Regions from separate parts of the Pseudarthrobacter sp. BIM B-2242 genome, predicted to be linked through region 1. Evidence: riboswitches for the same ligand, from Rfam matches in the RefSeq annotation. Region 1 holds a riboswitch; each other region holds the start of a gene.
What was found. A riboswitch is a leader RNA that binds a small molecule or an ion and turns the genes downstream of it on or off. The one in region 1 is predicted to bind thiamine pyrophosphate.
Positions count from the first base shown of each region.

Region 2: it holds a riboswitch for thiamine pyrophosphate, as region 1 does, so the genes downstream of both, thiC (phosphomethylpyrimidine synthase ThiC) here and thiO (glycine oxidase ThiO) in region 1, are expected to answer to the same signal.
Region 3: it holds a riboswitch for thiamine pyrophosphate, as region 1 does, so the genes downstream of both, IDT60_RS18735 (ECF transporter S component) here and thiO (glycine oxidase ThiO) in region 1, are expected to answer to the same signal.

Region 1 covers NZ_CP061721.1:2,830,820-2,835,091, forward strand. The annotation lists gene IDT60_RS12960 (thiazole synthase) at 1-692, opposite strand, end outside; gene thiS (sulfur carrier protein ThiS) at 696-932, opposite strand; gene thiO (glycine oxidase ThiO) at 929-2,188, opposite strand; TPP riboswitch at 2,181-2,300, opposite strand; gene thiE (thiamine phosphate synthase) at 2,328-3,056, shown strand; gene IDT60_RS12980 (RNB domain-containing ribonuclease) at 3,142-4,272, shown strand, end outside.
Region 2 covers NZ_CP061721.1:2,508,192-2,512,463, reverse strand. The annotation lists gene IDT60_RS11570 (alpha/beta hydrolase) at 1-516, shown strand, start outside; gene thiC (phosphomethylpyrimidine synthase ThiC) at 499-2,343, opposite strand; TPP riboswitch at 2,338-2,445, opposite strand; gene IDT60_RS11560 (VOC family protein) at 2,565-3,440, shown strand; gene IDT60_RS11555 (hypothetical protein) at 3,556-3,993, shown strand; gene rpsP (30S ribosomal protein S16) at 4,206-4,272, shown strand, end outside.
Region 3 covers NZ_CP061721.1:4,052,272-4,056,543, reverse strand. The annotation lists gene IDT60_RS18760 (Na+/H+ antiporter subunit E) at 1-381, shown strand, start outside; gene IDT60_RS18755 (monovalent cation/H+ antiporter complex subunit F) at 378-656, shown strand; gene mnhG (monovalent cation/H(+) antiporter subunit G) at 646-1,053, shown strand; gene IDT60_RS18745 (DUF4235 domain-containing protein) at 1,067-1,330, opposite strand; gene IDT60_RS18740 (heme-degrading domain-containing protein) at 1,399-1,941, opposite strand; TPP riboswitch at 1,999-2,135, shown strand; gene IDT60_RS18735 (ECF transporter S component) at 2,208-2,828, shown strand; gene IDT60_RS18730 (ABC transporter ATP-binding protein) at 2,828-4,272, shown strand, end outside.

The sequences.
Region 1 (4,272 bases):
AGCGCGGGATTCTGGGCGCGGGTCACGGCCGTAGCAAGCAGGACGGCGTCACAACCCAGTTCCATGGCCAGCGCCGCGTCCGACGCCGTGCCGATGCCGGCGTCCAGCACCACAGGTACCGAGGCGCGCGAGACGATCAGTTCGATGTTGTGCGGGTTCAGGATCCCCAGGCCTGTGCCGATCGGCGCGCCAAGCGGCATGACCGCGGTGGCACCAAGGTTTTCCAGTCTGAGGGCGAGCACCGGATCATCGTTGGTGTAGGCGAATACCTTGAAGCCCCGGTTCACCAGTTGTTCGGTGGCGTCCACGAGTTCGACGGCGTCCGGCAGCAGGGTCTGTTCGTCGGCGATGACTTCCAGCTTGACCCAGTCCGTTTCCAGCGCCTCGCGGGCAAGCTCCGCGGTCATGACGGCGTCTTTGGCCGTGAAGCAGCCGGCAGTGTTGGGCAGGACCCGGATCCCGTGGTCCACCAGGAGCTGGAAGAGGGACCCGGACTCCGCCGGCGAGTACCGCCGCATCGCCACAGTGGTCAATTCCGTTCCTGATGCCAGGAGGGCGGCGCCCAGCCCGTCGAGGCTGGGCGCTCCGCCGGTGCCCATGATGAGGCGCGAGCCCAGCTCAACCCCGTCGATGACCAGCCGGTCCGCAACTGCGGAGTGGTTCGTTGTGCTGATGCTGGTGGTTACTGTCATGATTTAGCCACCCTGAACTGCGGTGACCAGTTCTACGTTGTCACCTTCGGCGAGCGCCGTGGCATGCCACTGGCTGCGCGGAACTACTTCGGAATTGTGGGCGACGGCCACACCGAGCTTCTGTCCGTCAGCCGCCTGGCCGTTGACGCCGAGGCGGCGGCCGGTGATCTGGCTGACGAGGCTGGTAATGGACGCGTCGTGCGGCACGGCATGCTGCGCGCCGTTGAGGGTGATGTTCATGCTGTTTCCTTTGTGGGTTGAGAAGTTACTCGGGGAAGGCCGGAGAATCTGCCCGGGCTGAGGGCGTCCCAGCGGGCTTCATGCCGGCCGTCCAGCAGGTCCCGGCAGATAGCCGCCGCACCAGGGGTCAGCAGGACGCCGTGGCGGAAGAACCCGGTAGCAATAATCAGCCCGGGGATGTGCCCGGTGCCGGCTGCGCTGGCAGGCACCCGGCCAAGCAGCGGTGCATTGTCCGGCGTGGCCGGCCGCGCCCGGGCGGTGGATTCCAGGAGTTCCAACTCGGCGACGGCGGGCAGCAGCGCCTGGGCATCGCGCAGCAACTGGTAGACGCCGCCGGCCGAGACCGCAGAGCCCGCCCCGGTTCCGTCCCCCGCCGCGGACAGCGCGTCCTCCCGCTGGGTTGCGCCGATCACCACGGTGCCGTCCTGCCGCGGAACGATGTAGACCGGCACCCCGTGGACCAGGCCACGGACGGTGGAGGTAACCAGCGGGCGCAAATGCCGGGGAACGGCGAGGCGCAGGATATCGCCGTAGACAGGCCGCAGCGGCAGATGCAGCCCGTCCGGCAAGCCGGCGAGCGAGGCCGCCTGCACGCCGTTGGCCACAATGGTCTCACCGGCGATGACTGTGCCGCCGTTGGCCAGCGTCACCCCGTTGACACGGCCGCCCTCCCAGCGCAGGCCAGTTGCGAGGTGATCGACGGCGAACCCGTCACGGGCACCGGCCACGGCGGTTCCTGCCCCCGGTTTATGGACGGCCAGGACCTGACGGAGCGAGGCCACCAGCTTCCGCGGATCCACCTGGTGGTCCGCCGGGATGTCCAAGGCGCAGGAAATTGCCGGGCTCAACAGCGGTTCCCTGGCCCTCGCTTCCCGGAGGGGCAGCGGCTCTACCAGAAGCCCGTTCGCCTGCTGAACGCTCCGCAGGTCCATCAGGGTGCGGCGGTCCGCAGCGTCGGCGCCGATGGCGAGGGTCGGCGTCGTAATGTACCCGGTGTCCGCCGCCCCCGCGCGGGCGAGGTCGGCTGCAAACGCGGGCCACCGGCTTGAGGACTCGAGCATGACGTCCAGGAGGTCTTCCTCCTGGTAATGCAGTTCACTGACGGGGGCGAGCATGCCGGCGGCCGCCCAGCTGGCCCCGGAGCCGGGCGCGTCATCGATCAGGACCACGGACCGGCCGGAGCGCCGTGCCTCCCAGGCGATGCCGTGGCCAATGACTCCGCCACCGATCACGGCGACGTCCGCGTGCAGGACCATGTGTTTCCTTCCCTACGCCGGTACTAGCCGGATCAGGTCAAGCGGTCGGCTCTGATGCCCTCTCAGCCCGGCCGCTTTGTGACGGCTGTTACGGGCTCCCGCAGTACTCGCCCAGTTTAGGGGAACTATGGTGGTTTTCATGAACGCGCACTCCAGTCCCCACATCGTGCCCAGCTACTCCGCCCAGGCGACGGGCGGCACCCTGCCCGCCACCGCACGGTTATACCTGTGCACTGATGCCCGGCGGGACCGCGGTGACTTCGCTGATTTTGTGGACGCGGCATTCGCCGGCGGGGTGGATATCATCCAGCTCCGCGATAAGGAAGTCGAAGCCGCCGAGGAACTGGAACTGTTGGCCGTACTGCAGGCAGCCGCAGCCCGCCACGGACGGCTCTGGGCAGTCAATGACCGCGCAGACATCGCCATGCTGTCCGGCGCGCCCGTCTTCCACATCGGGCAAAAGGACCTGCCCGTGGCGTCGGCCCGCACCCTGCTCGGCGCCGGGGCAGCAGTGGGCCTGTCCACCCACACCTCCGAACAGATCGAAGGTGCCATCCGGATGTCCGCGGCGGTGACTGCCGACGGCGGTCTGGACTACTTCTGCGTCGGACCGGTATGGGCCACCCCCACAAAACCCGGCCGGGCCGCCGTCGGCCTTGACCTTGTGCGTTATGCCGCGGAGGCCGTCTCCGCAGCAGACAGCACCCTGCCCTGGTTCGCGATCGGGGGCATCGACCTGGGCAACGTCGAACAGGTGGTTGAAGCCGGAGCCGGCCGGATTGTGGTGGTGCGGGCCATTACGGAAGCCTCCGACCCCACGGCAGCAGCCGCAGCGCTCGTGGCAGCCCTGGATGCCGCCGCATCCTGACGGTCCGGCGCCCGGCTCTTGAGAATCCGGCGCGCAGCGGGGCGGGGCGTGCACGAATCAGGGAAACCGGGCTAACCTGACTTTCGTGTCCCATCATCGGTTGGCCCCCAACGTCCACGAGCAGACCAACGCCCTCGCGGCAGCACTGAGCGCCCTCCGGACCGAGCTGGAACTGCCGGGTCCTTACCCGGCAGAAGCGGTCCGCGACGCCGAAGCGGCCGTTGCTGCGCACCAGCTACCCGCCACCGACATGACGGACGTTGAGTTCCTGACGATCGATCCGGCGTCGTCCACGGACCTGGACCAGGCACTGTTTATCGAACGCGCCGGCGCAGGCTACCGGGTGCTGTACGCCATCGCGGATGTACCCTCGTTTGTCCGCCCCGGCGGCAGCCTGGACACCGAAACGCGCCGCCGCGGCCAGACGTTCTACGCCCCTGACGGCCGGATTCCGCTGCACCCCGAGGTCATCAGCGAGCAGGCCGGCAGCCTCCTGGCGGACCAGCTGTGTTCAGCGTTCGTGTGGGATTTCGGGCTCGACGACGCCGCGCAGGTCTCCAGCGTCTCCGTCCGGCGTGCAACCATCCGCAGCCGGGCCAAGCTGGACTACAAGGGCGTCCAGGCGGACATCGACGCCGGAACCGCCAATCCCGTCCTGCAGCTGCTGAAAGACGTCGGCCTTAAACGCGTTGAGCTGGAACGGCAGCGCGGCGGTGCCAGCCTGAACATGCCAGAACAGGAAATCGTGCAGACGCCCGACGGCGGCTACCGGATTGCCGCTGCCCCGCAGCTCCCGGTGGAGGACTGGAACGCGCAGATTTCGCTGATGACCGGAATGGCGGCCGCCAACCTGATGCTCGCCGGAAAAGTCGGCATCCTGCGCACCATGCCCGCCCCTGACGAGCGCTCACTCCGGCATTTCCGGCTCCAGACCGTGGCCCTCGGCAAGGCCTGGGACGGGAAAATCAGCTATGGCGAGTACCTTCGCAGCCTCGATCCCACCGAGCCCCGGCAACTGGCCATCATGCATTCCGCCGGCATGCTGTTTCGCGGAGCCAGCTACACGGCCTTTGACGGCGATGTCCCTGACGATGCCATCCAGTCGGCGATCGGCGCCGCCTACGCCCACACCACGGCGCCACTCCGGCGACTCATAGACCGCTTTGTCCTGGTGATCTGCGAGGCCCTCAGCAACGGCAAGCCGGTGCCGGACTGG
Region 2 (4,272 bases), 320 kb from region 1:
GTGGTGGCGCATGCCCAGGGCGCCATTGCAGCGATGACGGCCGCCGTCGAACGCCCGGACCTCGTGTATTCGCTGACGCTGGTGGAACCGGCCTGTCTGTCACTGACGGCTGAACTTCCCGCCACTGCCGCGCACCGCGCCCTGATGCAGCCGCTTTTCGATGTCCGGCATCAACTGGGTGATGAGGACTTCCAGCGCGAATACGTCCGCCGTATGTTTGCCGTGGATCTTCAGGAGCCTGTATCCCAGGAAGAAAGGCGTTCGGCGCGCAGGCTCCGGCTGCAGGCGCCGGCGTGGGAAGCCCCGCTGCACATCGTGCCGGGCGTCCCCACGATGGTCCTGACCGGCGGCTGGGAACCGCTCTACGAGGAAATCGCCGGCTACCTGCGTGAGACCGGCGCCCTGCACCGCATTGCTGCGGGCGGGCACCGGCCTCAGGATTCGCGTGAAGGTGACTTCGCTGTCCGGTCCTTTATTGCCGACGTCAGCCGGGCGCGCTCACTCCAGGCCTCCTGAGGACGCCGCCCCTGCCGCCGCGGGGAGCTGAAGTTCAGGCAGGTACACCTTCCCGCCCTTCGCCAGGAACTCCTCGCTTTTTTCGCGCATCCCGCTGTAGATTCCGGCAATGGCTGCCTGCGCGTCGGCAGAGCCATATTCGTCCCGGATGTCCTGGCTGATCTTCATGGAGCAGAATTTGGGGCCGCACATGGAGCAGAAGTGCGCGGTCTTGGCAGGCTCGGCCGGCAGCGTCTCGTCATGGAACGCCTCCGCCGTCACCGGATCGAGGGACAGCGCGAACTGGTCCCGCCAGCGGAATTCGAACCTTGCCTTGGACAGGGCATCGTCCCTTTCGTGCGCTCCCGGGTGGCCCTTGGCGAGGTCGGCCGCGTGGGCCGCGATCTTGTAGGTGATGACCCCCGTCTTCACATCGTCCTTGTTGGGCAGGCCCAGATGCTCCTTGGGCGTGACGTAACACAGCATGGCGGTACCATAGCGGGCGATTTCCGTGGCCCCGATTGCCGAGGTGATGTGGTCATACCCCGGGGCGATGTCGGTGACCAGCGGCCCCAGCGTGTAGAAAGGGGCACCCTTGCAGAGTTCCTGCTGGCGCTCCACGTTCTCCCGGACCAAGTGGAAGGGGATGTGCCCGGGCCCTTCCACCATTACCTGCACGTCGAATTCCCAGGCCCGCAGGGTCAGCTCCGCCAGGGTGTCCAGCTCGGCGAACTGGGCGGCGTCGTTCGCGTCTGCCGTCGCGCCCGGGCGGAGGCCGTCGCCCAGGGAAAACGCGACGTCGTATTTGGCGAAGATCCCGCACAGCTCGTCGAAGTGCGTGTACAGGAAGTTCTCCTGGTGATGGGCAAGGCACCAGCCGGCCATGATGGAGCCGCCGCGCGAGACGATCCCCGTGACGCGGTTGGCGGTGAGCGGGACATAGCGCAGCAGGACTCCGGCGTGGATGGTCATGTAGTCCACGCCCTGCTCACACTGTTCGATCACGGTGTCGCGGAAAATCTCCCAGGTGAGCTTGTTGGCCTCGCCGTTGACCTTCTCGAGCGCCTGGTAAATGGGCACCGTACCGATCGGGACGGGGGAATTGCGGATGAGCCATTCACGGGTGGTGTGGATGTCGTCGCCGGTGGACAGGTCCATTACTGTGTCGGCACCCCACTGCGTGGCCCACTGCAGCTTGTCCACTTCCTCGGCGATGGAGCTGGTGACCGCGGAGTTGCCGATGTTGGCGTTGATCTTCACCAGGAATGCCTTGCCAATAATCATCGGCTCGGATTCCGGGTGGTTGATGTTGTTCGGGATGATGGCACGCCCGGCGGCCACTTCGCTGCGGACCAGTTCAACATCGCAGTTTTCGCGGAGCGCCACAAACTGCATCTCCGGCGTCACCATGCCCTGCCGTGCATAGTGCATCTGGGTAACGGTCTTGCCGGCGACGGCGCGGCGGGGCACCGGCTGTGCGCCCTTCCACTCCGCTGAGGCGGCGCCGCGGCGGACAGCCGACTTGCCGTCGTCGAGCAGGTTCCGCTCCCGGCCGCTGTACGGTTCGGTGTCCCCGCGATCCTCGATCCATTCGCGCCGGAAAGGGCTGAGGCCCACGACAGGATCGCTGCCCGGGCCCGCGGTGCGGTAGACGCGGAAGGGGCCGTTTGCGTCGCCGTTGGGCGAGGGTTCCAAGGCGATTTCGGTTACGGGTACCCGGATGCCGGAGTCTTCATCGTTGATGAAGGCCAGCGAATGAGACTTCAGGGATTGGGTTTCCGGCCGGAGCCTGTGATTCCCATCCGCTTCATTTTGGGCAGGGATCAGCTGTGTTTCTTGCGTATTCAATGAATACTCACTTCCTTCGCCGGCATTACCCGGACAGGTTCGACGGTCGCAGGCTGCGTCAGCCCGATCTCAGCCCCTGCAAGGGCACCCGTGTGGTCAAAACGAAGCTACCACAGCCGCTGCCCGGATCCCGCGGAACACTTGTATTAAATTGAAGCTTCAAGTAAATTAGACGCATAACGGCCTTCAACCCCGAAAGCCAGCGGACCGGGAGCTTTCACATGACTGCAGCAGCCACCAGCCAGGATCTTCTACCTGCCGACCTCTCCATGGGCACTGTCATGCTCAAGGTGGCCGATATGAAGCTGATGACCGACTACTACCAGCGGGCCCTGGGCCTTGAGGTTGTGGCCGAAGAGGACGGCGGCGTCTACCTGGGCCGCCTCAGGCGTCCCCTGGTCCACCTGGCGCCCGCCCCGTCGCTGCGCTTGCCTGGCAGGGGAGAGGCAGGCCTGTTCCACACGGCCCTGCTCTTCGACAACCAGGCTGCACTGGCGGCCACTGTCGCCACCGCAGCACAGTTCGACCCCCGGCTCTTTACCGGCAGCGCCGATCACCTCGTCAGCGAAGCCTTCTACTTCAACGACCCCGAGGGCAACGGCATCGAGCTCTACTGGGACCGGCCCCGCAAGAACTGGTCCTGGAACGGCACCGAAGTGGTGATGGACAGCCTGGCCCTGCCGCCCCAGCGCTACCTCGAACAGCACCTGAGCCAGGAATCCCTGGACGGGCAGCTGGGCACTGAAGCCGGCGTGGGCCACGTCCACCTCCAGGTGGGGGACGTCCAGTCAGCACACGATTTCTACGTCAGCACCCTCGGCTTCGAAAAGACCGCCGGCTGGCATGGCCAGGCCCTGTTTGTCTCGGCGGGCCGGTACCACCATCACATGGCCATGAACGTCTGGAACAGCCGCGGCGCCGGGCCGCGCAAGGACACCCTGGGCCTCGGCGAGGTGCTGATCGAGGTGGCCTCCGGGGATGATGTCGGAGCACTCGCGGACCGCCTGAAGGTGGCCGGCGTGGCCTCCCGGCACACGGGTGCCGAGCTGCGCTTTGAGGATCCGTGGCGCAACAACATCCGGGTAGCCGTCCGCTGAGCAGGCGTGGCCGGAAGTGCGGCCCACCATGCACTAGGCTGATTTCGAACGGCCGGGGGCGGCACCCTACGCTGCCCGTCTGGGCCGCACCGTCGACGGAATGAGGGCTGTTCCCATGGGCTTCACTGAAATCTTTGTAGCTACCCACGACGCCGCGCTGAAACGCGCCGGGGTCCTTGATGCCGGCGGCACGCCGTCCGGACCCGCGCTGCGGATACCTGAAATCAGTGATTTTGAGATCGAACAGCTCGGGGACCTTGCCGGGGCTGCCGTCCACGCCGGTGGCGAGGGTTACGAACTGGCCATGGTTGACGTCTCCAGCGACTCCCTCCTCGGTGTCCCGCCGGCCATGGTGCGTGCGCTGGCTGACCTCCTCAGCTACGAAACTGAGGGTGAAGGCAATGTCCTGGAGGACGTCGCTGAACAGTGGGCTGCCCAGGATGACATGCCATTCGGCGTCACCGAGGCCCGGGACTATGTCCGGCAGCTTGCCGGGCTGGCCAGTGGAATCGGCGACGCCGAGCGCACTGGCCTGTATGTCTGGTCTTCCTAGTCCGGCGGCGGCCTTCCACGTTGTCCCGGCTGCCGCTTCAAAACGTGTCAAGTCGAAATCCTGACGCTGATCTGGCACAATAAACAGGTACTCGATCTGCGTGGCCCCTCTCTCCGCGTCCGGATCCTGTCCTTCGAACCCTCAAGTATGGCCCGCCCCACGGGTGCAGAACGTCGGTTCAACCCTTTTCTGAAACAGGAGTGACCACAAAAGTGGCCGTAAAGATTCGCCTTAAGCGCTTTGGTAAAATGCGCGCACCGTACTACCGCATCGTCGTTA
Region 3 (4,272 bases), 1.2 Mb from region 1:
AGCGGCCGCTTCAATATCCTCTACGCCGTGCCCTTCGCCCTGCAGTTCCTGTGGCGGGTGGCGGCAGCGAGCATCGAGGTGATGTACCTGGCGGCCATCCGCGGACCGAAGGTGATCAACGCCGTCGTGGCTGTCCGGCTGCGAAGCCACCAGGACCTGATCGTCACCGCCGTGGGGCACGTGATCTCGCTGATCCCCGGATCCCTGGTGGTGGAAGTGGACCGGTCAACGTCCACCCTGTACCTGCACGCGCTTAATGTCAGCACACCAGAGGACGCAGAGAACCTGCGCAGCGAAGTCCGTTCCATCGAAGCCCGCCTGATCAGGATCATGGGCAGCCCGGAAGAACTCGAACTCGTCCGGCAGGAGGCCGCAGCATGATGCAGACCGTCCTGACTGTCACCGCAGTCATTCTTTCGCTGGCTGCGGCGGGAGCCATCATCCGGATCGCCCGCGGCCCGTCGCTGCTGGACCGCGTGCTGGCCTCCGACGTCCTGCTCGCCATCCTCGGCGCGGCACTGTGCGTTGACATGGCCGTCAACAGGCACCTGAACAACCTGATGCTGCTCGTGGCGCTTTCCGTTGTCGGTTTCATCGGCTCGGTCACAGTGGCACGCTTTGTGGCCGACCGGCGGGAGCAGACCCATGAGTCCTGAACCGAACGTGGTGGATGGCATCATCGATACCCTGACGGCGGTTTTCCTGGTGGTGGGTGCGCTGATGTCCCTGGCCGCCGCCGTCGGCCTGCTGCGCTTCCCGGACCTGCTGAGCCGGATGCACGCGGCCACCAAGCCGCAGGTGCTGGGCCTTTTCCTGCTGCTTGCCGCCATCGGTCTGCAGATGCGGACGCTGTGGGTATGGCCGGTGCTGCTGGTGGCGTGGATTTTCCAGTTACTGACGGTGCCGGTGTCCGCCCATATGGTGGGCCGCTCCGGCTACCGCACCAAGCACCTGCACCGCGAGCTGCTCAGCTCCGATGACCTGGATGCCGTGGTGGAGAAGGCCGCGCAGTCGTCCAGGGATAACGCGTCCGACGCTGGCGGCCGGGACTGATTCCCGGCCGGGACTAGACGATGTCCTGGCTCTTGGCGAAACGCGTGATGGCCCGCTGCGTGCCGCGGTTGGCGAGGACCTGGATGATGGTGCTGACCGAGGCTGAAATGAGCGCAAACGTCAACGCCGAGCGCAGGCTTGTGGGGGTGTCTTCGTCCTTGCCTGTGGGGGGCTTACGGCCGGTGGACTTTTCCCACACGGTATTAACCACCTTGGTGCCGACAAACCCGGCGGCGAGGCTGATTCCTGTGCCGAGCAGCTTGATGAACAGGTTCATGGGTTGAACTCCTTGTGGCGGATCGGGGACTGCCTTTAGCCTAACGTGATCAGGCCGGCGGTCAGCACCTAGGGCTGCCCCATGGAGGCCAGTATTTCCCGCACCGCCTCCACCACGAGGTTGTGGTCCTGCATCTGCGGGAGTCCGGAGACAGCCACCGTCGCCACCGCCCCGACTCCCGTGACGTAGACCGGGAAGCAGCCGCCGTGGGCCGCGTAGGTCGATTCGTCGTACCAGCCCTGGTCCTCGATCCGGCCGCCGCCCAGCCTTCCGCGCAGGCCCACCAGCAGGGACGGGACGTCGTAGCGCGCGGCCGTGCGCTGCTTCGCCCGGATCCAGTGCCCGTTGTCGGGCGTGGCGCCGTCCAGGGCCACATGGAAAAGGACCTGTTCACCCTTGGTGATGTCGATGGCGATGGGCAGCTTCCGGGATTTGCCCAGCTCCACCAGCAGCAGCCCAAGGTTGAGGGCGTCGTCCTTGGTAAACCGGGGGAACTGCAGCTCGCTGACCTCAGCCTCTATCCGCGCGATCAGAGCCTCGAGCGAGCCTGGCGGCTGGGCTTCGCCGGAGTCGGGATCGAACACGGTCACATTCGAGGCGTCGGCAGTCATGGCCCACAATCTACCGCTCCTGCGGTGTAAACTGGGTCACGCCCATCAGGGCAGATTTATTTACGACAGGGGAGCGCCGCCGTCGGGCACTGCAGGGATGCAGCCGGTGGATGGGCGCTGAGAGTGCGGACAGCCGCAGACCCTCGAACCTGATCCGGTTAGTACCGGCGCAAGGGAGTCGAGCTTCTCAGAGTGTCCGGAACCGGGCGGCGCAGGCCGGGCCGAAACCGCGAATACTCTCCCCTCCTGTACCTCAGGAGGCAGAAATGACAACAGCAGGACTCAAGAAGGCCAGCTATTCCTGGCGCGTTGTGGACATTGTGGTGGCGGCTTTGATCGCCATCGCCGGCGGCGTCATTTTCTGGGCCTGGTCCCAGGGCGCAGCGCTGGTGTCCGCGCCGATGAACGCCACCTACCCGCCCCTCACAGGCCTGATCGCGGGCGGCTGGATGATTCCGGCCGTGCTGGGCATGCTCATCATCCGCAAACCGGGCGCAGCGCTGTTCTGTGAGGCCGTGGCCGCGACCGGTGAGCTCATGATGGGTTCCCAGTACGGCACCACCGTGCTGATCTCCGGCATCCTGCAGGGCCTCGGCGCCGAACTGGTGTTCGCCGCCTTCGCCTACAGGAAGTTCAACCTGCCCGTGGCCCTGCTCGCCGGCGCCGGCGCCGGACTGTTCTGCGGCCTGAACGATTCCTTCGCGCCCTGGGGCTGGAACATCGCCTACGAGGCCGGCGACAAGGCCGCGTACATTCTGTTCTGCGCCATCTCCGGTGCCGTCATTGCCGGCGCCGTGTCCTGGATCGCCACCCGCGGCCTCGCCAAAACCGGCGTCCTGAGCTCCTTCGCGTCCCGGAAGGCCTTCTCGGAACCCGTCTTCAACTGATGACCGCTTTCGACGCCGGCGCTTCCGCGGTGCGCCCCGCTGCGGTATCAGCCCGTGGCTGGGGCTGGCGGCACGCCGGCCGTGCCGCCCCCGCCGTCCAGGGGCTGGACCTCGACATCGCCCCTGGTGAGCGGGTGCTGCTTTTGGGCCCTTCCGGCGCAGGCAAATCGACGCTGCTGCACGCCCTCGCCGGGGTGCTGGGGGATGAAGGGGACGACGCCGACGAGACCGGTTCGCTGCTGATCGACGGCGTTGCGCCGCGGAGCCGGCGCGGCCGTGCAGGGCTGATGCAGCAGGATCCTGAAACGCAGGTGGTCCTCTCGCGGCTGGGCGACGACGTCGCCTTTGGCGCCGAAAACCTGGCTGTTCCGCGGGACGAGATCTGGAAGCGGGTCCACGAGGCGCTCGACGACGTCGGGCTGCGCAGTGCCGTCGGATCCCCGGGTGCCGCCCGGCTCCCGCTGGACCACCCGACGTCGGCCCTGTCCGGCGGGCAGAAGCAGCGGCTGGCGCTGGCGGGCATCCTGGCCATGCGGCCGGGACTGATCCTGCTGGATGAGCCGACAGCCAACCTCGACCCCGCAGGCGTCCTTGAGGTGCGGGACGCGGTGGGCCGTTGCCTCGACAAGACGGGTGCCACGATGGTGGTTGTTGAACACAGGGTGTCCGTCTGGAAAGACGTGGTGGACCGGATTGTGGTGCTGCAGCCGGGCTCGGCAGCGGCCTCCGGCGCTCCCGGCAGTTCGTCGGGCGTGCTGCTGGACGGTCCGCCGGACCGGGTGCTCGCTGAGGCGCGGGACATGCTGATCGGTGCCGGAGTGTGGGTGCCGGGCTATGTTCCGTCCACCCGTCCCCGGCGCGGCATTTCCGCCGGGGGTTCCGCCGTTGCCGGGCAGCTGCTGCTGGCCGCAGAGAACGTCGCAGTCTCCCGCGAGCGGCCCCGCCGCCGCGGCTTCCGCACCATCGCGCCGGTGCCGGTGCAAACGGGCATCACCGCGCAGGTCCGTGCCGGCCAGGCACTCACGGTTACCGGCCCCAACGGCGCCGGCAAGTCCACGTTCGCCCTGACGCTCGCCGGACTGCTGGCGCCGGTGGCAGGGAAGGTGTCAGCCGCCGTCGAACTGTCCGAAGGCGCCGGAATCGATCCCTTCAGGTGGAAGGCGAAGCAGCTGATATCCCGCATCGGCACGGTGTTCCAGGAGCCCGAGCACCAGTTCGTCACCGGGCGCGTCCTGGACGAGCTGATGTTTGGTCCGCGGCATCTGGGGCATGGCGAGGAACGGGTGGACGAACTGTTGGAGCGGCTCCGCCTCACGCACCTTGTGGACGCCAACCCGTATACGCTGTCCGGCGGCGAAAAGCGGCGGCTGTCGGTGGCGACGGTCCTCGCTGCCCACCCGCGGGTGCTGGTGCTCGACGAGCCCACGTTCGGCCAGGACGCCAA